2 regions of the Streptomyces sp. NPDC058632 genome follow, and region 2 is predicted to be linked to the other one. Evidence: predicted binding sites of a transcription regulator. Region 2 holds the regulator's gene; the other holds the start of a gene.

Region 1 (11,113 bases), on a different contig from region 2:
TGGCGGCGCCGTCCTTGCCCTTCAGGTAGGCGTTGACGCCCTTGGCGTAGGCGTCGAGGTACTTCTTCGTCGCCGGGGAGAGCGTCTTCTCGTACTCCTCCTGCGCGATCCGGTCCCAGCCCAGGGTGCGCAGGAACTCGTCGGTCTCGACCTGGCTCTTGCCGAACATCTCCGACAGGCGCCCGGAGGTCATGTGCCGGCGGACGTCCATCTCGTAGAACCGGTCCTGCGCCTGGACGTAGCCCTGCGCCATGAACAGGTCCTCGTCGGAGGAGGCGTAGATCTGCGGGATCCCGTGACCGTCGCGTTTGACGTCGACGGGGCCCGACAGGCCTTCGAGGGTGATCGAGCCCTTGGTCTGCGGGAAGGAGGCGCGCACGGTGCCGACCGACCAGTACGCCCCGTAGGCGGCACCGCCGATCAGTGCCAGCACCAGGACGAACACGACCAGACGGGCTTTGCGCCCCTTTTTCCTGCCGGACTTGCCGGGCTGCTGACCCGTGGAGGCGGTGGTATTGGGGGGCATCGCTGTCCTTGCTGTCCTTACGCGAGCGGCAGGGCGGGCTGTGCTTTTAACTGAGCGCTGGGGCAACGATAGGCGCAGGGCCCTGCGCCACTTGACGCGGAGTCGGGTACCACCCCGGACGGACGTTCGATGATGCCAGGAACGCGCGTCAAGAAAGCGTCAAGAGTTAGGTAAGGTAACGAAGTAGTTCGCCGTGAACGCGCCGGCCGACCCGGACCCCGGACAGGAGCTCGGGCGCACCGCGCGGGTGCCAGGGAAGGGAACGGCCACGACTGTCCACCACCTCAACCAGCTCCTGCTCGTCTGCTCGCTGGTCCTGCTCGTCGCCGTCGCGGCGGTCCGGATCTCCTCACGCAGCGGTCTCCCCAGCCTGCTCGTGTACCTGGGCATCGGTATCGCCATGGGCCAGGACGGCATCGGCGACATCCACTTCGACAACGCCGAACTGACTCAGGTCATCGGATACGCGGCCCTGGTCGTGATCCTGGCCGAGGGTGGTCTGGGCACCAAGTGGACGGAGATCAAACCCGTCCTGCCCGCCTCCGCCGTCCTCGCGACCGTCGGCGTCGCGGCGAGCGTCGGTGTCACCGCGTCGGCCGCGCACTTCCTGATCGGGCTGGAGTGGCGGCAGGCACTGATCATCGGCGCGGTGGTGTCCTCGACCGACGCGGCGGCCGTCTTCTCCGTGCTGCGGCGCATCCCGCTCCCCTCACGGGTGACGGGCACGCTGGAGGCCGAGTCCGGCTTCAACGACGCCCCCGTGGTCATCATGGTGCTCGCCTTCTCCACGGCCGGCCCGATCGAGCACTGGTACGTCCTGCTCGGTGAGATCGCCCTGGAGCTGGCCATCGGCGCCGTCGTCGGACTCGCGGTGGGCTGGCTGGGCTCCCTGGGGCTCAAACACGTGGCGCTGCCCGCCTCCGGTCTCTACCCGATCGCCGTCATGGCCATCGCCACCACCGCCTACGCGGCGGGCGCCATGGCCCACGGCAGCGGCTTCCTCGCCGTCTACCTCGCCTCGATGGTGCTGGGCAACACCAAGCTGCCGCACTGGCCCGCCACGCGCGGGTTCGCCGAAGGGCTCGGCTGGCTCGCCCAGATCGGCATGTTCGTCCTGCTCGGTCTGCTGGTCTCCCCGCACGAGCTGGGTGACGACATCGTGCCCGCGCTGATCATCGGACTGGTGCTGACCGTGGTGGCCCGCCCGCTGAGCGTCGTGCTGTGCCTGGCTCCGTTCCGGGCGCCCTGGCAGGAGCAGGCACTGATGTCCTGGGCGGGGCTGCGCGGCGCCGTGCCCATCGTCCTGGCGACGATCCCGATGGTGGAGGGCGTCTCCGGCAGCCGTTCGATCTTCAACATCGTCTTCATCCTGGTGGTCGTCTACACCCTCGTCCAGGGACCGACGCTGCCGTGGCTGGCCCGCACACTGCGGCTCGGCGAGGGTACGGAGGCCGCCGACCTGGGCATCGAGTCGGCACCCCTGGAGCGGCTGCGCGGACATCTGCTGTCGGTCGGCATCCCGGAGGGGTCGAGGATGCACGGCGTGGAGGTCGGCGAGCTGCGGCTGCCGAAGGGGGCGGCCGTCACGCTCGTCGTGCGCGGGAGCACCTCGTTCGTTCCGGGACCGACGACGATGCTGCGGCGCGGGGACGAACTGCTCGTCGTCGCCACCGACCCGGTCCGGGACGCCGCCGAGCGCCGCCTCCGCGCGGTGGGCCGCGGCGGCAAACTGGCCGGCTGGCTGGGGGCGGGCGGGGCGAGGCCCGGGGGGTGACCGGGCGGGCGGAGGCGGGGCTGAGACGTCACTTCCGGCGTCGTTCGCGCGGTTCGGGCACGACCCGTCATTCGCAGGGCCGTAGCCTCTCTGTGCTCACTTTCACAGGACCACAAGCACCTGGCACCTGCGTATACCCGGAACCGCCTGTACCATGCAAGCGATACCCAGATCGAACCAACTCTGCCTGACGCAGAGCTGGCGCGACCGTATGGCGGCCGGCACGCCCTGAGCTGTGGCACCGGCATCTACCGCAGTCAGCGCAAGAGGACAGCTCTCGGCGCGCCCGACACCAGGGGCCCACGCGCCACCAGGCGGCAGAAAGGCACGGGCCGTGGCATCCACGGTCACCACGTCGAAGGACTCTGCGGCCACCCCCCGTCCGGGATACGGCCGACTGCTGCGCACGCGCGGCGCCTGGACGTTCCTGCTTCCCGGCTTCGCGGCACGCCAGCCGTTCGCGATGCTCACCCTCTCCATCGTGCTGCTGGTGCAGCACACCACCGGTTCGTACGGCGCGGCCGGCGCCGTCGCGGCGGCCACCGGCGTCGCCATGGCCGTGTTCGCGCCCTACAGCGGCCGGCTCGCCGACCGTCACGGGCAGCGTGCCGTCCTCGTCCCCGGTGTCCTGGTGCACACCCTGGCCGGGCTGACCCTGACCGCGCTGGCGCTGAACGGCGCCCCGCTGTGGGCGTTGTTCGCCGCCGCCGTGCCCACCGGCGCCTCGGTGCCCCAGATCGGGCCCATGGTGCGCGCACGCTGGGGTGTGAAGCTCAGGAACTCCCCGCTGATGACCACGGCGGCGGCCTTCGAGTCCGTCACCGACGAGCTGACCTTCGTCGTCGGACCACTGCTGGCCACCGCCCTGTGCACGGCCGTGGACCCGGCGGCGGGCCTGGTGGCGGAGGCCGCGCTGACCCTGATCGGCGGTCTGCTGTTCGCCGCGCAGAAGGGCACGCAGCCCGAGGTGGCCGCCCGCGGGCACGCGCGCGTGGAGCACCCTTCCGCGCTGCGCGTCCCCGGGGTGCGCGTCCTGATCGTCATCTTCCTGGGCATCGGGTCCGTCTTCGGCGGCATGCAGGTGTCGCTGGCCGCGTACACCGAGTCGATCGGCGAACCCGGACTGAACGGCATCCTGTACGGCGTCTTCGCGGCGGGGAACATGCTCTCCGGCATCGCCTGCGGCGCCATCGCCTGGAAGGTCGCCCCCCAGCGGCGCCTGGTCATCGGGTACGTGGCGCTCGCGGTGACCGCCTCCGCCCTGTGGACCGCCCACTCGGCGCTGCTCCTGGCCGGTCTCGGCCTGCTGGTCGGCATGTGCATCGCACCCGCCCTGATCACCGGATACACGCTGGTCGACGACCTCGTCCCGGCCGGCGCCCGCACCGAGGCCTTCACCTGGCTGACCGGCGCGGTGGCCCTCGGCCAGGCGGCCGCGGTCACGGTCTCCGGGCAGCTGGAGGACAGCCTCCGGGCCGGCTCCGGGTTCCTGGTGCCGATGGGCGGCACGGTGCTCGCCCTGGTGACACTGCTGGCCCTGCGGTCGCGGCTGGTGCCGCCCCGGGCGACCCGCGAGGTCACGCGCGGCGCGGCCCGGCGCGATCCCGTCGGGGTCAGTGAGATGTGACGCACGGGCGGGCCGTCGCGCAGGGCGCGGGGCAGGCTCCTGTCGGGTTTCCCGCACGCACGCGTGGGGCGGTGACGGCTCCACGGACGTGGCTTCCCGCCTGGGAAGGCACGCCCCGGGGACGCGTCGGGGGTCCGCGCGGGGCACGTACGGGCGCGCGCGGAGAACCGTCCCCGTGACGGTCACGCTCCGGCCGCCGCCGTGGCGGGGTGACGTGCGTTACGCCGATCACTTGCGGCACGGGTTAACATTGACGATCGTTAGCACTCATCGAGTGAGAGTGCCAGGAGGAAGACAGTGCCCACCTATCAGTACCAGTGCACCGAGTGCGGCGAGGGCCTCGAGGCGGTGCAGAAGTTCACCGATGACGCTCTTACCGAGTGCCCGAACTGCCAGGGTCGCCTGAAGAAGGTGTTCTCGGCGGTCGGCATTGTCTTCAAGGGCTCCGGTTTCTACCGCAACGACAGCCGCGGCTCCTCGTCGAGCAGCGCCCCGGCGTCGAAGACGGCCGGTTCGTCGACGGGTTCGTCGACGGGTTCGTCCTCGTCTTCGTCCTCCGCGTCCTCCTCGCCCTCTTCGGCTTCGTCCTCCTCGGGCTCCGGCTCGAACCCGGGCTCCGGCTCGTCGTCCGGATCCGGCAGCACCGCCGGCAGCACCGCCGCCTGAGGAGGGATCCTCGCGCGCCGTCCGGGGCCGAATCCCTTACGGGAGCCCTGTCGTCGTCCGACGACGGGGTTCTCGGCGTTTCCGGGGCCGGTTAGGGTGCGGGACATGACGAACAAGGCGAACGTCGAGATCGGCGTGATCGGCGGATCCGGTTTCTACTCCTTCCTCGAGGACGTGACCGAAGTTCAGGTGGACACCCCGTACGGGGCGCCCAGCGACTCCCTCTTCCTCGGTGAACTGGCCGGCCGGCGGGTCGCCTTCCTCCCCCGGCACGGGCGCGGCCACCATCTGCCGCCGCATCGGATCAACTACCGGGCCAACCTGTGGGCGCTCAGGTCGGTCGGCGCGCGCCAGGTTCTCGGGCCGTGCGCGGTGGGCGGGCTGCGGCCCGAGTACGGACCGGGGACGCTGCTGGTCCCGGACCAGCTCGTGGACCGTACGAAGTCCCGGACGAACACCTACTTCGACGGGCTGCCCCGGCCCGACGGCACTGTCCCGAACGTCGCGCACGTGTCGTTGGCCGACCCCTACTGCCCCGCCGGCCGGGCGGCCGCCCTGAAGTCGGCGCGCGGGCGGGACTGGGAGCCGGTGGACGGCGGCACGCTGGTCGTGATCGAGGGGCCCCGGTTCTCCACCCGCGCCGAGTCGTTGTGGCACCAGGCGCAGGGCTGGTCGGTGGTGGGCATGACCGGCCACCCCGAGGCGGCGCTCGCCCGTGAGCTGGAGCTCTGTTATACGTCCCTGGCCCTGGTCACCGACCTCGACGCCGGTGCCGAGGCCGGCGAGGGCGTCTCGCACGACGAGGTGCTGCGGGTGTTCGCGGACAACGTGGACCGGCTGCGTGACGTTCTCTTCGACGCGGTGGCTGCGCTGCCGACGACGGAGGAACGGGACTGCCCGTGCGCCTCGGCGCTGGGCGGGGTGGATCCGGGGTTCGCACTGCCGTAGGGCTGCCGGCGCGGGGCTCGCGACGCGGGACCGCCGGCGCGGGGCCCGTGCTGTGGCTCACGTTCGGGTGAGGGAGTTTTCCACAGGCTGTGGTCTGTCCACAGGCTCCGGTGGAGAACGGCGGGAAGCCTCATCGTGGGATCCGCAAGCCGATCCCTCGTCGCAGGTGGTGGTCCCGTGCAGTTTCCTCCGTCCTTCCCCTCCCCTTCTCCGTCTCCCTCCTCCGCGCCTCCTCCCTCCCGCTCCGCAGTTGTTCCGCACCCGCCCGGGGCGGGTGTCCCACCGCGTTGCGAGGTGCCGCACTTCGCGCCGGTGCGGGTGCGTGGCGGGCTGTTGCGGTCGGCTCGGCTGGTCCGGCACCGGAGGCGGGCGGCGGCGGTCGGGCTCGCTGTCACGGCGGTGGCGCTGGTGGCGGCGGGCCCCCGGGATGCGGACCGGTCGCGCGGGCATCCCCTCGGCGCTTCGAGCACCCATGCCGGGCCGGCGTCCACGGGAGACCGCGTCGTACGGGCGCGGCGCGCGGGAGCGCGGGTGACGGCGCCGGTGCGGATCGCCGACGCGGCCACCGTGCGGCTGCTGAGGCCGGGCGACCGGGTCGATGTCATCGCCGCCGAGGAGCGGGGGACGGGCGGTGAGGCCCGTGTGGTCGCCCGTGGGGCGCGGGTCACCGAGGTGCCGAAGCCACTGGAGGACACGGGCATGGGCCCGGGCACGGGCGGGGCCCTGGTGGTGCTGTCGGTTCCGCGCGCCACCGCGGCCGGCCTCGCCGGCGCGAGCGCCACCTCACGACTGGCGGTGACCCTGTGGTGAGCCGGTCCCTCTCGGCCGAGGGCGCGGGAGCCGCGTCGAGCACCTCGTTCGAGACCCGATCGCACTGTGCGGCGGGGCGCCGGCATAGGTTGCGGAGCGTTCGATTCCGAGCGTCACACATACGAGAGGAGGCCCCGGGGTGGGTGAGAAGAACGAAACCAGCGTCTGGCAGGGCTTCAAGGCCTTCCTGATGCGTGGGAACGTCGTCGACCTGGCCGTGGCCGTGGTCATCGGCGCCGCCTTCACCAACGTCGTCAACGCGATGGTGAAGGGGATGATCAATCCACTGGTCGGCGCTTTCGGCACGCAGAACCTGGACACCTACAGCTCGTGCCTGAAGGGCCCCTGCACGGGCGCCGGCGATGCCGCGACGGGCGTCAGGATCCTGTGGGGTTCGGTCCTCGGCGCGACACTCCAGTTCGTGATCACGGCCGCGGTCGTCTACTTCCTGATGGTGATGCCGATGGCCCGGTACCTGGCCCGGGTCGAGGCCCGCAGGAAGGCGAGGGAGGGCACGCAGGAGATCGTCGAGATCTCCGAGCTCGAGGTGCTCAAGGAGATCCGCGACGAGTTGGTGGCGCAGCGCGGCCCGCAGCGCGACGGGGTCCCGGTACGTGGCGACGGCGCGGGGTACGGCGAGCGATAGCCGGCGCCGGTCCGCCCGGTGCCCCGGTCAGATGTGGTGGGGCGGCTTCTCGTCGAGGAAGCGCTTCAGGTCCGACGCGCTGTCGCCGGACGGGCGGTCGCCCCATCCCCGGTCGGTGTCGTCCGCGGACGGCTGGTCCAGCGGGTCGTCGAAGACCAGCGCGGGTTTCGGCTCGCGCGGCCGGGGATCGGGGGCAGTGCTCATACGCCCAGAATACGGCCCCGGCGGAACCTTCCCCGGACGGCGGTTACTCCCCGGCTCCTCGCCGGTGACCTCTTCTCGGCGGCTGCTCCCCGCTCCGACGGTGACCGCGCAAGACTGGCGCCATGACTGTTGACGCTCTGACCGATGTGGCCGGTGTGCGGGTGGGACACGCGACCCGTACCGGCGACGGCATGCTCACCGGCACCACGGTGGTGCTCGCGCCCGAGGGCGGGGCCGTGGCCGCCGTGGACGTGCGCGGCGGCGGTCCCGGCACGAAGGAGACCGACGCGCTCGATCCCCGCAATTTCGTGCAGCGGGTCGAGGCGATCGTTCTGACCGGTGGCAGTGCCTACGGACTGGACGCGGCGTCGGGGGTGATGGCCTGGCTGGAGGAGCAGGGGCGCGGGGTGCGCGTCGGCCCCGATCCCACGCATGTGGTGCCGGTGGTGCCGGCCGCGTGCGTCTTCGACCTGGGCCGGGGCGGGGACTTCGGGGCCCGGCCGGACGCGGCCACCGGGCGCGCGGCGGTCGAGTCGGCCGCGGCGACCGCGCCGGGGTCGCGGGTGCCGGAGGGGTGCGTGGGCGCCGGCACGGGAGCCGTGGTCGGAGCGGTGAAGGGCGGAATCGGCACCGCGAGCACGGTGCTGGACTCGGGGATCACGGTGGCCGCGCTGGTGGTGGCCAACGCGGCGGGGTCGGCGCTGGACCCGGACACCGGGGCCCTGTACGGGGAGTTCTTCCGGGGCGGCCGGGTGCGTCATCCGGACACGGAGGTGCACGCGGCGGCGGTCCGGCGGCTCGCCGGCGTCGCGGAGCACAACGGGCCGCAGCCGCTCAACACCACGCTCGCGGTGGTCGCCACCGACGCGGACCTGTCCAAGGCACAGGCGCAGAAGCTGGCCGGCACCGCGCACGACGGCATCGCGCGGGCGGTGCGGCCGGTGCACCTGCTCAACGACGGGGACACGGTGTTCACCCTCGCCACGGGCTCCCGCCCGCTCGACGCCGCGAACCCGCTCGCCCTGAACGAGATCCTCGCGGCGGGCGCCGACCTGGTGACCCGCGCGATCGTACGGGCCCTGCGCGCAGCCGAGTCGGTGGACGGACCGGGCGGAGTCTGGCCGTCGTACGAGGAGTTGTACGGGTAGTCCGTACGGGGAGTTGTACGGGTAGTCGTACGACGAACCGGGCAGGGAGGCGTGTGGCGCGCCGGACGGGGAAGCGTAGGGGGATCGGGCGGGTCGGCCGGGGCGTCCGGTGAGCGGAGGAAGCCGACCGCTGAGCGGAGTGCGTGACCGGCGGCCGACGGGCCGGCGACGAGCGGCAGGAGGGGCGTCTGAACAGGGAGTACGGGTGTCCGTCGGGGGCGGACGGGAATTCTTCGCGCGGTCCGTTCGTTTTCCGGCCGCACGTTTTCTCAGTTTCCGGACATGATGCCCGCCCGAGGGGCTACGGTATGCACCCACAAGGTGACATGCAGCGACGCCAGGAGAAGCCTTGAGCGTTCCGTACGAGACGGCAGCGTACGAACCAGCCGACTCGCCCGAGTCTCCTGAGGAGCATCTCGCGCGACTGCTCGGCCGTGCCCTGAACTCCTTCGAACTGCCCGACGAGGCAGTACGCCTGCTCGACTGCGCGCTGGCCCACGACAGTTCGCTGCACTCCGCGCACCACAGCGCCGGCCTGCACCGCGAGACGTACCGGCACACCTGGCTGCTCGCCGACGGCTCGGCGCTCACGCTCTGGGAACTGGTCCACAACACGACCCCGGGCAGCGAGCCGCAGCACGAGGTGTATGCGGACGAGGAGGAGCTGGGCGTCGCCACCGCCCGGCTGCCGCTGCCGCCGGAGACCCCGGACTTCGAACTGCCGGTGATGGTGCAGCTGTCCCGGATCCCCGCGCCCCGGCCCGTCTACGTCCCCGACGGTTCGGCGGACCACGCGCGCCGCTTACTGCGCCGGGCGGAGAACACGGACCGTCCGGGTCCCGGGACGGCCGCACTGCTGACCACGGCGTCCGCCCACCGGATCACCCAGGCCTTCGGCCGCCCGTCCACCGTGGGCCCCGGCCGCTCGGGGCTGTCCTTCTCGCTGTACGAGCACGCGTTCCTGCTGCGTGACGGTGCGGAGATCTCCCTCTGGGAGGTGGAGCACACGGCCACTCCCGACGGGCGGCACATGTGCGAGGTGTACACCACCGAGGACGCCGCCCGTGATGCGATGGAGCGTCGCGCGACCCAGGTGCCCTGACCACCGGGACCAGACTGCCTGACCCATGGCCTGTGATCCGTGATCCGTGATCCGTGACCCGTGACCCGCCGTCATCGCGCTTCCCGGCCACCGGTGAAGTGCCGGACCAGGGCGACGAACGCCTCGCGCTCGGCCTGGGTGAGCCGCACCTGCTCCACCGGCGGGCCCGTCCGCCGCTGACGCGGAATCGTCCGGAGCACCCGCACCTCCCGGGGCCCCGGAACGTCGCGTCCAGGCTTCGACTCCGGGTGCGGCTCCCTCCGCGTCCGCACCCGCAGGCCGACGCCACTCCTCCCCCGCACCCGCCCGCGGTCCCGCCGCAGGACACCGGCCAGGCCGGCTGCGCAGGCCGCGGCCACCAGGGTGAGGACGGTGGCACCCGTCACCCTCAAGATCGAGTCGTGCTCAGGCATGCGCCCAGTACACATCACGGTCCGGGACTTTGGTCCCGGACCGTGATGAACGTGATCTATATCGCAGTTGAGTCATTTACCTGCGAAAGCCTCAGATGTACTCATTGGCGCGTTTCGCCACTCTTGCCGCCCCGTCCGCCGTCTGCGGCCGTCACCCGCTTTCGTGGTGTCCGCTCCCGTGTCACGCGGCGACCGGCTGCTTGGATTGTGCCGCCGGGGCCGCCGGACCCTCGCCGCCGGGCGCGCCGTTGGCTCCCGGTGCCGGCTTGCGCAGGCCCTTCAGGACGATCACCAGAGCCGTCGTGACACAGACACCTGCCGCGATGGCGACCAGGTAGAGCAGCGGGTTGCCGATCAGCGGGACCACGAAGATGCCGCCGTGCGGCGCGCGCAGGGTGGCGCCGAAGGCCATCGACAGGGCGCCGGTGACCGCGCCGCCCACCATCGAGGCGGGGATCACGCGCAGCGGGTCGGCCGCCGCGAACGGGATCGCGCCCTCGGAGATGAAGGAGGCTCCCAGGACCCAGGCGGCCTTGCCGTTCTCCCGCTCGGTCCGGTTGAAGAGCTTGCCGCGGACCGTGGTGGCCAGGGCCATCGCCAGCGGCGGAACCATGCCGGCCGCCATCACCGCGGCCATGATCTTCATCGCGGAGTCACTGGGGCTCGCGACCGCGATACCGGCCGTGGCGAAGGTGTACGCGACCTTGTTGACGGGACCGCCGAGGTCGAAGCACATCATCAGGCCGAGCAGGGTGCCGAGCAGGATGGCGTTGGTGCCGGTGAGGCCGTTCAGCCAGTCCGTCATGGCCTTCTGCGCCTCGGCGATCGGCTTTCCGATCACCACGAACATCAGGAAGCCGACCACCGCCGAGGAGATCAGCGGGATCACCACCACCGGCATGATGCCGCGCAGCGCCACCGGGATGCGCACCCGCTGGATCGCCAGCACCACCGCACCGGCGATCAGACCGGACACGAGACCGCCGAGGAAACCGGCGTTGATGGTGAGGGAGATCGAACCGCCGACGAAGCCGGGCACGAGTCCGGGCCGGTCGGCCATGCCGTACGCGATGTAGCCGGCCAGGACCGGGACGAGGAACCCGAAGGCGACGCCGCCGATCTGGAAGAGCAGGGCGCCCCAGCTGTCGGCCTGGGTCCACGCGAAGTGTTCCATCACCGACGGCGCCTCGTTGATCTCATAGCCGCCGATCGCGAAGCCGAGGGCGATGAGGAGACCGCCCGCCGCGAC
Region 2 (11,113 bases):
CCCGATCCGGTTCCGAAGTTGACCGTGCCCCGGGCGCGGCCCGCTTCCGGGGGCACCGCGGGGACCTCGTCCGGCCCCCGCGGGAAAGCACCCGCCGGTTACCCGTCAGCGCCCGTTGAACGCGTCCTTCAGCCGGGAGAACAGGCCCTGCTGGCCCGGCTGGAACTGGCCCAGCGGGCGCTCCTCGCCGCGGAGCTTGGCGAATTCGCGCAGCAGGCGCTCCTGTTCGGGGTCGAGCTTGCCCGGGGTCTGCACCTCGACGTGCACGATGAGGTCGCCCCGGCCGCCGCCGCGCAGATGTGTGACGCCCCGGCCGTGCAGCGGGATCGACTGGCCGGACTGCGTGCCGGGCCTGATGTCGACCTCCTCCATGCCGTCCAGCGTCTCCAGCGGCACCTTGGTGCCGAGGGCGGCCGCCGTCATCGGGAGGGTGACCGTGCAGTGCAGGTCGTCGCCGCGCCGCTGGAACATGTTGTGCGGCAGCTCGTGGATCTCGACGTACAGGTCGCCGGCGGGGCCGCCGCCGGGGCCGACCTCGCCCTCGCCCGCCAGCTGGATCCGGGTGCCGTTGTCCACACCGGCCGGGATCTTCACCGTCAGGGTGCGGCGGGAGCGGATCCGTCCGTCGCCCGCGCACTCGGGGCACGGGTTCGGGACGACGGTGCCGAAGCCCTGGCACTGCGGGCAGGGGCGCGAGGTCATGACCTGGCCCAGGAAGGACCGCGTGACCTGCGAGACCTCGCCGCGGCCGCGGCACATGTCACAGGTCTGCGCCGTGGTGCCCGGCGCCGCGCCCTCACCGCTGCACGTGGTGCAGACGACCGCCGTGTCGACCTGGATGTCCTTGGTCGTGCCGAACGCGGCCTCGTCCAGCTCGACCTCGAGGCGGATCATCGCGTCCTGGCCGCGGCGGGTGCGCGAGCGCGGACCGCGCTGCGACGCCGTGCCGAAGAACGCGTCCATGATGTCGGAGAAGTTCCCGAAGCCGCCCGCACCGAAGCCGCCCGCGCCGCCGGCGCCGGCCTGCTGGAGCGGGTCGCCGCCGAGGTCGTAGACCTGCTTCTTCTGCGGATCCGACAGCACCTCGTAGGCGGCGTTGATCTCCTTGAACCGCTCCTGGGTCTTCGGATCCGGGTTGACGTCCGGATGCAGCTCGCGGGCGAGTCGCCGGAAGGCCTTCTTGATCTCTTCCTGCGACGCGTCCCGGCGCACGCCGAGTACGGCGTAATAGTCGGTGGCCACTTACGACTCCGCCAGGATCTGTCCGACGTACCGTGCCACTGCGCGTACCGCTCCCATCGTTCCCGGGTAATCCATGCGGGTCGGTCCGACCACGCCGAGCTTGGCAACCGCCTCGCCGCCCGAACCGTAGCCCACCGACACGACGGACGTGGAGTTGAGTCCCTCATGGGCGTTCTCATGACCGATACGGACGGTCACGCCCGGATCCTTCGCCTCGCCGAGCAGCTTGAGGAGCACGACCTGCTCCTCGAGCGCCTCCAGGACAGGCCGGATCACCAAGGGAAAATCATGTCCGAAGCGCGTCAGATTGGCGGTGCCGCCGATCATCAGCCGCTCCTCGTTCTCCTCGACCAGCGTCTCCAGGAGGGTGGAGAGCACGGTCGAGACCGTACCGCGTTCCTCGGGGTCGAAGGCCTCGGGGAGGTCCTCGACGAGGGACGGTACATCGGTGAAACGGCGGCCCGCGACACGGCTGTTGAGCCGCGCGCGCAGATCCGCCAGGGACGCCTCGCCGACCGGCGCCGGGCAGTCGACCATGCGCTGCTCGACCCGTCCGGTGTCCGTGATCAGCACCAGCATGGCGCGCGCGGGCGCCAGCGGGAGCAGTTCCACGTGCCGCACGGTCGAGCGGGTCAGCGACGGGTACTGCACGACGGCGACCTGCCGGGTGAGCTGCGCGAGCAGCCGCACCGTGCGGGCCACGACGTCGTCCAGGTCGACGGCGCCCTCGAGGAAGTTCTGGATGGCGCGCCGCTCGGGCGCGGTCATCGGTTTGACGCCGGCGAGCTTGTCCACGAAGAGCCGGTAGCCCTTGTCGGTGGGGATGCGCCCGGCGCTGGTGTGCGGCTGGGCGATGAAGCCCTCGTCCTCCAGGGCCGCCATGTCGTTGCGCACGGTGGCCGGGGAGACGCCCAGGTTGTGCCGCTCGGTGAGGGCCTTGGAGCCCACGGGCTCCTCGGTGCCGACGTAGTCCTGGACGATGGCGCGCAGCACCTGGAGCCTGCGTTCACTGAGCATCACGCACACCTCCAAAAGCCGTCCGCCCGGTCCGTTTTCCGGATGCCCTGGCACTCTTCGCACGCGAGTGCCAGACTCCCCGCCCAGTGTACGGCCGGGGGGTACTCCCCGGGCAAGGCCGGTCCCGCGCGGACGCGCCGCGAAAGCCGTGGGCCGTTAGCGTCGCGGTATGACGGTGGCTTGGGAAGAGTCGGGATGGGAAAGGCTGGCGCCGGGGGTGGGGCGGTGCCGGCTTCCGGTGTGGGACTGCACGGTGGGGCTCGTCGTCGGGGCGGACGCGGTGCTGCTCGTGGACGCCGGTTCGTCCCTGGGCGAGGGTGCGCGGCTGCGGACCGGGGCGCAGGCGCTCGCCGGGGGGCGTGTGACGCATCTCGCGCTCACCCACCCCCACTTCGACCATGTGCTGGGGGCGGCGGTGTTCGCGGGCGCGGAGGTGTTCGGCGCGGCGGGCATGGACACGGCACTCGCGCGGGACGGCCGCGAGGAGCTGCGCGCGGACGCGGTGCGCCACGGTCTGGACGCGCGGGCCGCGGAGGAGGCCGTGGACGCGCTGGTCCGTCCCCGGCACACGGTGTCCGGCGAGTGGACGCTCGGCCTGGGCGGCGGACGGCAGGCGCTGCTCGCGAACGTGGGCCCGGGGCACACGGCGCACGATCTCGCGGTGCTGGTGCCCGGCGACCCGGGGGTGGTGTTCTGCGGCGACCTGGTGGAGGAGTCCGGCGAACCGCAGGCGGGCCCCGACGCCGTCCCGTCGCACTGGCCGTCCGCCCTGGACCGGCTGCTGGCCCTGGGCGGCGAGGACGCGGTGTACGTCCCCGGCCACGGCGCGGCGGTGGACGCGGCGTTCGTACGGGCCCAGCGCGACGCCCTCGCGGTCCGCTTCGGCGTGTCGTGCTGAATCCTCGGCCGAACGGGGGCCGGCTTCTCCTATCGTCATCAGAATGCGCCAGTACTCTCCTGACCTGACCCCTGGGTGGAAGAAGTCCCGGCCCGTCCCCGAGGTGCCGGCCGAGCCCGGTCTGGTGGTGGAGGAGCCCGGCAGCGGATTCTGCGGCGCGGTGATCCGCTGCGAGGCGGGCACGGTGACCCTGGAGGACCGCTTCGGCAAGCACCGGGTGTTCCCGATGGAGCCGCGCGGGTTCCTGCTGGAGGGGCGCGTGGTGACGCTGGTCCGGCCGGCCGCCGGTCCGTCGCGGCCGGCCCGTACGGCGTCCGGTTCGGTGGCCGTCCCGGGCGCACGCGCACGGGTGGCACGCGCCGGGCGCATCTACGTCGAGGGGCGCCACGACGCCGAACTGGTGGAGCGGGTGTGGGGCGACGACCTGCGCATCGAGGGCGTCGTCGTGGAGTACCTGGAGGGCGTCGACGACCTCCCGGCGATCGTCGAGGAGTTCGGTCCGGGCCCGGACGCGCGGCTGGGGGTCCTGGTGGACCACCTGGTGCCGGGCTCGAAGGAGTCGCGCATCGCCGAGGCGGTCACCAGTGAGCACGCCCTGGTGGTGGGCCACCCCTACATCGACATCTGGGAGGCGGTGAAACCGTCGTCCCTGGGCATCGAGTCCTGGCCCCGCGTCCCGCGCGGCCAGGACTGGAAGACGGGGGTGTGCCGGGCACTGGGCTGGCCGGAGAACACGGGGGCGGCCTGGCAGCACATTCTGGGACGCGTGCGGTCCTACAGGGATCTGGAGCCGGAGCTCCTGGGCAGGGTCGAGGAGCTGATCGACTTCGTCACGGCAGCCTACGAACCAGGTCAGGGACCGAACCCGCGTTCCGCGGTGATCCACTCCGCCGAGTGATCAGTCCACCAGATCCCTGACCACGGCATCCGCCAGCAGCCGCCCTCGGAGCCTCAGCACCGCACGCCCCTCCTCGTACGGCCTCCGCTCCAGCAGCCCGTCCGCCAGCGCCCGCCGCGACGCCGCCAGTCCCTCCTCCTTCAGCAGTGACAGCGGCACGCCCTCCCGCAGCCTCAGCTCCAGCAGGATCCGCTCCACCCGCCGGTCCTCGTCCGACAGCAGCTCCCGGCCCGCGCCCGGCGACCGGCCCGACGCCAGCGCCGCCGCGTACGCGCCCGGGTGCTTGACGTTCCACCAGCGCACCCCGCCCACGTGCGAGTGCGCCCCCGGGCCGGCGCCCCACCAGTCGGCGCCCCGCCAGTACAGCTCGTTGTGCAGGCAGCGGCCGGCGTCGGAGGTGGCCCAGTTGGACACCTCGTACCAGTCGAAGCCGGCTGCCGACAGGGTCTCCTCGGCGATCAGATACCGGTCGGCGTGCACGTCGTCGTCCGTCATCGGGACCTCGCCGCGGCGGACGCGGCGGGCCAGCTGGGTGCCCTCCTCGACGATCAGCGCGTACGCCGAGACGTGGTCCGGCCCGGCACCGGTCGCCGCGTCCAGCGAGGCCCGCCAGTCGTCGTCGGACTCGCCGGGGGTGCCGTAGATCAGGTCGAGGTTGACGTGGTCGAAGCCCGCCGCGCGGGCTTCGGCGACGCAGGCCTCCGGGCGGCCGGGGGTGTGCGTGCGGTCGAGGACCTTCAGCACGTGCTGCCGGGCGCTCTGCATGCCGAAGGAGATCCGGTTGAAGCCGCCCTCGCGGAGAGTCTCCAGGTAGGCCGGGTCGACCGACTCCGGGTTCGCCTCCGTCGTCACCTCGGCGTCCGCCGCGAGCCCGAACTCGTCGCGGATCGCGGCCAGCATCCGTACGAGGTCGTCGGCGGCCAGCAGGGTGGGCGTGCCGCCGCCGACGAACACGGTGCGCACCTCGCGCGGGTCGTCGCCGAGCACCTTGCGGGCCAGGCGGACCTCGTCGGTCAGGGTGTCGGCGTAGTTGTCACGGGAGGCGAGCACTCCCCCGCTGCCGCGCAGCTCGGTGGCGGTGTAGGTGTTGAAGTCGCAGTAGCCGCAGCGGGTCGCGCAGTACGGCACGTGCAGATAGAACCCGAGGGGGCGGCCTGCGGCCCCGGCGAGCGCGGACGCGGGCAGCGCGCCGTCGGCGGGGACGGGCTCGCCGTCGGGGAGTGCGGAAGGCATGTGCTCCATTGTCCCGCACTCGTCCCGGTCCTCTCCCGCGTCGCGGGATCAGTCCGCCTGGAGCACGAGCAGCGCGAGGTCGTCGGCCGGCGGCCGTGCCCCGAACTCGTGGACGAGCCGGTTGATCCTTTCCGCCGTCAGCCCGGCGTCCAGCCCCGCGCAGCCGGCCAGCGCCGTGGCGAGCCCGTCGCCGTCGTCGAACTGGCGGGAGCCGGAACGCCGCTCGGTGACGCCGTCGGTGACGCAGAGCAGGGTGTCGCCGGAGCGCAGCTCGAAGGTCTCGCTGGTGTAGGTGGCGTCCTCGACGACCCCGAGCAGGGTCTGCGGCCGGGCGACGGTACGGACCGTCCCGTCGGGCGCGAGCAGCAGCGGCAGGGGGTGTCCGGCGGAGCCGAGGGTGACGCGGGCGCCGCCGTCGCCTTCGGCGCGGAGGGTGAGCTCGCCGTAGAGCAGGGACAGGAAACGGGTCTGGGGGCCGTCGCCCGGGGCGGAGGGGCGGGCACCGGCGGCGACGAGGGCGCGGGCGGCGGCGTCGGCGGCTTCGGTGGCGTCGTCGAGGAGCAGCTGGTTGAGGCGGTCGAGGACGTCGGCGACGCGGTAGCCCTCGCGGGCGAGCAGCCGCAGCCAGGGCCGGGCAAGACCGATGACGACGGCCGCCTCGGGCCCTTTGCCCTGGACGTCGCCGATGGCGAAGCACCAGCGGCCCTCGCCCGCCTGGAACAGGTCGTAGAAGTCGCCGCTCGGTCCGCCCTTGTCGAGGGGCTCGTGGACGAACGCGGAGCGCACACCGGGGATCTCGGCGACGGCGCCGGGCAGCAGTCCGCGCTGGAGCACGGCGGAGATGGTGGCCTGGCGGGCGTACTGCCGGGCGGCGCCGATGGCGAGCGCCACGCGCCGCCCGAGATCCTCCACCAGCCCGGTGATCTCGTCCGGGAACCGCCCGATCCCGGCCCGTCCGATCACCAGCGTCCCGAGCGGCCGCCCGCCGGCGACGAGCCGGTAGGCGAGGGCCGCGCCGGGCGCGGGGACGGAGACCGGGGGCGGGAGAGGCACGGGGAGGGAGACGGAGACGACGCAGTCGTACGCCGGTCCGCCGTCCGCGACCCCGGGCATGCCGAGGCTCCCCGGCATGCGGAAGCCCTCCGCCCCGCCGAGGCTCTCCGACAGACCGAGAGCGGCCTCCGGCAGGCCGAGGCCGGCTTCCGGCATCCGGAACGCCTTCTCGGGCCAGGGGTAGTCGAGCGGGCCGGGGGACAACGGGTCGGAGGACGGCGGCGGATTCTGCTCGAGCACCCGGCTCAGTTCCCCGACGCGGCTCTCGTCGGCGTGCCAGACCCGGGCGAGACGGGACCCGTCGGCCGACGTGCTTCCGCCCCAGCCGCCGTGACCGCTGCTCCCGTCCTCCAGCCACACGGCACACCAGTCCGCGAGCCGCGGAACGATCAGCTGCCCGGTGAGCGCGGCGACGAGATCCTCGTCGAGCTGCCCGGCGAGCAGATCGGACGCCTCGGCCAGGAACGACAGCGCTCCGCGCCCCAGCCAGGCCCCGTCCCGTCGGTACGGCCGCGAGGCACGCCACACCTCCCGGCCCCCGCCGGACCCCGGGACCTCATGCACCCCGTCCGGCTCCGCCTCCTCCACGTACGCGCACACGTCGTCGCCCCAGTCGCCCCCGCCGACCGAGTCACCCACGCCGTCCGTCACGCCGTCCGGGCCGTCCGCCGCGAGGCCTCCGGCGGGGATGCGGGCCCAGACCGTCTTCGTGTGGGCGCCGGGCCGGTACGTGATCCCCCAGGCCTCGGAGAGAGCGGCGACGAGCCGCAGCCCCCGCCCGTACTCGGGGCTCTCGGAGGGCGCCGCGTCCGGCCCGCTGTCGCGCGGGGCGCGGGAGGGGTGCCGGTCGGCGACCTCGATGACGAGCGCGCCGGTGTCCTCCTCCAGCGTGCAGGTGAGCCGTACCTCGGTCCCGGCGTGCACGACGGCGTTGGTGACCAGCTCGCTGGCGATCAGCGTGGCGTCGTCACCGGCGCGGGGGGTGAGGTGCTCGACGCCGGGCAGGGCGTGTTCCGTCCACTCGGCGAGCGCCGCCCGCACCAGGGCGCGCGCGGACCCCGGGGCGAGGGAACCGCCGGGCAGGGTCGCGTCCGCCCGCGCACATGCCCGCGCGAACGCCTCGGACGCGGCAGGCGAGGTCTCCCGTTGCGTCGGAATGACCCCCATGGGCAGCTCCCCGGGCAGTTCGTACGAATACACCTCGATCAATGCCGACAGGGTGACAGACCGACCCCACCCATAAGCAACCAGTTACCTAAGTGGACCATCGAAAGCAGGAACAACACCCCACACCCGGTCGGGAACCACCGAAAACCGGCCAGTTTCGCGCAACACCGGAAAGCGAGAAGCCCTGGCCCTCAGCGGGCGACAGCAGCACGGGGCCCCGGGCCGTCGAACCGGGACCCCACCCTCCGCTCGGACCCGACCGGACGAATCAAGGCGGTGCGCGCCACATCGCCGCAGTGGACGGTGCGTCAGGAGCGGGGCGGGCACGCACGCTCCAGCGCCACCTCGAAGCCTTCCCGGGTGACCACGGCGACGGAGCGTCCCTCGGGTTCACCCCGTGCGTCTTGAGCTGATGTGGGCGAGCACCGCAGCGGCGCCGTCCTCTGCGGCGGTGCCGTGGGCGGGTTCGGCCGCGCGGCGGTGGGCCGGATCGGACAGGCAGGCCGCGATTCCGGCGCCGAGGGCTTCGGCGGTGAGGTCCTGGAACGGCGGAGGCCGGGGAGCGACTCCCAGCTGGACGGCCGAGACGCCCAGAACGGCTGGTCGGCCGTGACGGGGACCGGCAGGGCGGGTACTCCGGCCCGCAGTCCGGCTGCGGTGGTACCCGCCCCGGCGTGGTGGACGACGGCGGCGGTGCGAGGGAACAGCCAGTCGTGCGGGAGGTCGCCGACGGCCAGGACGTCGGCGCCGCAGCCGCCCAGTTCGGCCCACCCCGCCTGCACCACCGCGCGTACGCCCGCGCGGTTCCGGCCTGCCGAATGATCCGGGGCCGGTGGTGCGTTGTGAGCGGGGTTCAGTCCCTCGCCCCATCGGCCAGGAAGACGTTCAGACTGTCGAGGAGCATGGTGCTGCCCTGCTCGGCCGCGTCGCGATCCTCTGCGGTGTCGCAGGTCTGCCGGAGCACGATCTGCGTGCGGTGGTCGTCCTGCTCGTCGAGTTCCACGGTCATGACCGCGGGCTCGGGCTTGCCGGGTACGTCCATGCCGATCACCAGGAGGCGGTTCTCGACGACCTCGAGATAGGAGCCGGTCAGCGGGAACCGTCCGCCGTCGGGCGTGACCGTCATGGCCTTCCACGCTCCGCCCTGCCGTACGTCCATCTCGACGGAGCCGGGAGCGGCGTAGGCCCACTGGGCATACTGCTCGGGGGTGGTCCACGCCCGCCACGCCTTGACCGCGGGGGCGTCCAGCGTTCGGGTCAGCTCGTAGGAGAAGCCGCCGGCCGGGGTGGTCTGCTCGGTGCTCATCTTTTCGCCTCCTGGTCTCATACCGCTCGGGACTGTTGCACCTGTAGACGCCCGCGGGCGCGGAGATTCATCGGCCTGCCGGAACTTTCCCGCGCGGCCGTACCGGTGCGGCACGGACTCGGCGAAGGAGCGGGGAGGCGCAAGCCCGGTCTCCGCACCGACAGCTCTCCACCACCCACGGGACCGTCCGAGGACCTCAGGCTTGATCCACGTCATCCGATCTCGCTGCCAGGACGCCGGGAGGCGGCCCTCGCGGACTGCGGGCAGGCCGAACCAATCTCTCCGAAACAAGAGCCCTGGACTCTGTGGAACCCGGGGTGCCGGTAAGAACTCCGTCACCAGCCACAAGCGACGATTCACCGGCCGCGCTCTCACCTGTTCGAGCGAACGAAAAGCGTGCCGCTGCGGCGGTTGAAGCCGGGTCGGGACGATCGGCGATCGCGGTACGGGCGTCGATGGATGTGACGACCTGGTTGAGCACCGAACGCTGCTGAGGGACGAGCAGGCACTCGTGGCGGGCAGGAGTGGGGCGGGTTCTACGATGGGCCGGTGACCGAGAGACTGCCCCCTGCGGGCGTTGACCTCTTCGACGTTGAGCGGCTCCTGTTGACCGAAGCTGCGGAACCGCCGCTGCCGCCCCAGGACGCCGAGGCCCGGGACCGGGTGTGGGACATGGCGGTCCGGGCCAACCCCGCCCTCTTCGACGGGCCTGTGGTGGCGTGTGGGGGACTGGAACGGACTGGCCCGCGCACCCTGCGCCTTTCCTGGGTGCGTGTGACCTACCGGCACTACGCCTTGCGTCGCGTTCCTGGCGCCACCGCACTGCCCTCGTTGTTCGTGAACGTCGTCCAGCCGGCAGACGACGGCCGTGTGCTGGCAGCGAGGATGTCGCCCGCTACGGCCGCCCCGGGCCGTTGGCAGCTGCCAGGGGGGTCTGTGGAGCCTCCCCGGAACGGGGCGGCTCTGGACGAGCCGGCACTGGCCGGCCAGGCCGCGCGAGAGCTCGCCGAGGAGTTGGGGATCGGCGCGGCAGCCGAGGACCTGAAGCTGTGGGTCGTCACCCGTGGCGAGAACGACAGCATCGGCCTGACCTACCTCGCCCCGCCCCTTCCCGAGGCGACGCTGCGCGCGGACTTCACCGCTGCTGCGGCAGCCGAGCGCAGCCAGAGCCGCGAACCCGAACTCGACGACATCGCCCTGGTCCGCTCACCGGGCGAACTGGCCGGTCTGCCCGGTCCGCACGCGGACTACCTGGAGCCGATCATCCGCCGCTTCTCCGGGGACCGCTGAGGTCAGGCGCCGACGAGGAAGTCGCGTCCCCGTTCGTCGAGCTCGGCCACGCACTGCAGGCCACGGGACCGAAAGCGTGCGAGGTCGCTGCGCATGCGGTGGACCGCCTTTTCCGTGCGGACGGAGCGGACACCGCCCATGTGGTCGATGGTCCGGTGCCAGGTGGCGCACGCCTGCTCGATGCTGGCGCACTTGAGGTGCATCTCCGCGCCCGCGACCAGGTCCAGGGCGACGATGCGCGCATAGGTGTCCGCCGGGCGGGCCGTGGCGGCCAGCGCGTACTGCTCGGCGGCGGTCCGGTGGTCTCCCAAAGTTTCGTGGACCTTGGCAGTGCGGGAGTACACCGACGCGGCCGGTGGACCCCAGGCCGACGCCCAGAACGGCACCTCGTCGCCGGGGGCACCGGTCAGCAGGGTGCGGGCGTGTTCGGCCTGGGCAAGGGCAGCGCACAGATGGTGTCCCTCCGGATGGTGCAGCCGATCAAAGCACCGGAATCCGCGGGCCGGGGAGAGTGGTTCCGCCGAACCGGAGGTCCGACCCGCCTCAGCAGGGCGCCTCGTGGAGAGCGGCGTCCGCCGAGATCGTCAGCGGGCTCGCACCAGAACGCGTAACCCATGATCCGCTACACCACAACACGGGCACATGGCCGCGTGCAACCGATGTCCGCGCGATGCCTAACAGGGCGACCGGTTTCTTTTCAGCCCACAGGATACCCTCGTCAACCTCAAATCCCTTACAGAGCAGGCCATTTGGCCAGATAGCAATCATTTGATGTGGTTACACTGACCGGTTGGTCGAGACCTCGGTGTTGGGGGATGCATGACGCAGGGCGGGCAGAACATGCCGCTGGAGGTTCAGCACATCAGGAAGGCGCTGCTGAAGGAGTTCGGGCAGCGGATCTCCATGGACGACTTCGTGAAGAAGGACCCCAAGGAGCGCGAGACGGCACTGTTGTCGCGGGCCGTCTCCGCGAAGGCGGCCCGCATCCTCACGGACTGCACGTCGGACG

The links. The regulator HrcA, encoded in region 2, represses chaperone genes, less so after heat shock. The targets are predictions, from matches to a motif close to TTNGCACTCNGNNNNNCNGAGTGCNAA.
Region 1: the regulator HrcA is predicted to act here: its motif matches at 4,188-4,214, upstream of ACFWVE_RS12905 (FmdB family zinc ribbon protein).

What each region holds. Positions count from the first base shown of each region.
Region 1 covers NZ_JBHXQZ010000026.1:68,465-79,577, reverse strand. The annotation lists gene ACFWVE_RS12920 (penicillin acylase family protein) at 1-526, opposite strand, end outside; gene ACFWVE_RS12915 (potassium/proton antiporter) at 720-2,300, shown strand; gene ACFWVE_RS12910 (MFS transporter) at 2,635-3,927, shown strand; gene ACFWVE_RS12905 (FmdB family zinc ribbon protein) at 4,225-4,593, shown strand; gene ACFWVE_RS12900 (S-methyl-5'-thioadenosine phosphorylase) at 4,699-5,541, shown strand; gene ACFWVE_RS12895 (RcpC/CpaB family pilus assembly protein) at 5,719-6,351, shown strand; gene mscL (large conductance mechanosensitive channel protein MscL) at 6,491-6,997, shown strand; gene ACFWVE_RS12885 (hypothetical protein) at 7,025-7,201, opposite strand; gene ACFWVE_RS12880 (P1 family peptidase) at 7,324-8,349, shown strand; gene ACFWVE_RS12875 (DUF6227 family protein) at 8,699-9,451, shown strand; gene ACFWVE_RS12870 (hypothetical protein) at 9,523-9,864, opposite strand; gene ACFWVE_RS12865 (fructose-specific PTS transporter subunit EIIC) at 10,046-11,113, opposite strand, start outside.
Region 2 covers NZ_JBHXQZ010000114.1:12,401-23,513, reverse strand. The annotation lists gene dnaJ (molecular chaperone DnaJ) at 106-1,242, opposite strand; gene hrcA (heat-inducible transcriptional repressor HrcA) at 1,243-2,259, opposite strand; gene ACFWVE_RS30850 (MBL fold metallo-hydrolase) at 2,429-3,157, shown strand; gene ACFWVE_RS30845 (DUF3097 domain-containing protein) at 3,201-4,055, shown strand; gene hemW (radical SAM family heme chaperone HemW) at 4,056-5,288, opposite strand; gene ACFWVE_RS30835 (SpoIIE family protein phosphatase) at 5,337-7,508, opposite strand; gene ACFWVE_RS30830 (nucleotide disphospho-sugar-binding domain-containing protein) at 7,817-8,293, opposite strand; gene ACFWVE_RS30825 (SRPBCC domain-containing protein) at 8,362-8,814, opposite strand; gene ACFWVE_RS30820 (NUDIX hydrolase) at 9,364-10,104, shown strand; gene ACFWVE_RS30815 (hypothetical protein) at 10,107-10,448, opposite strand; gene ACFWVE_RS30810 (AIPR family protein) at 10,924-11,113, shown strand, end outside.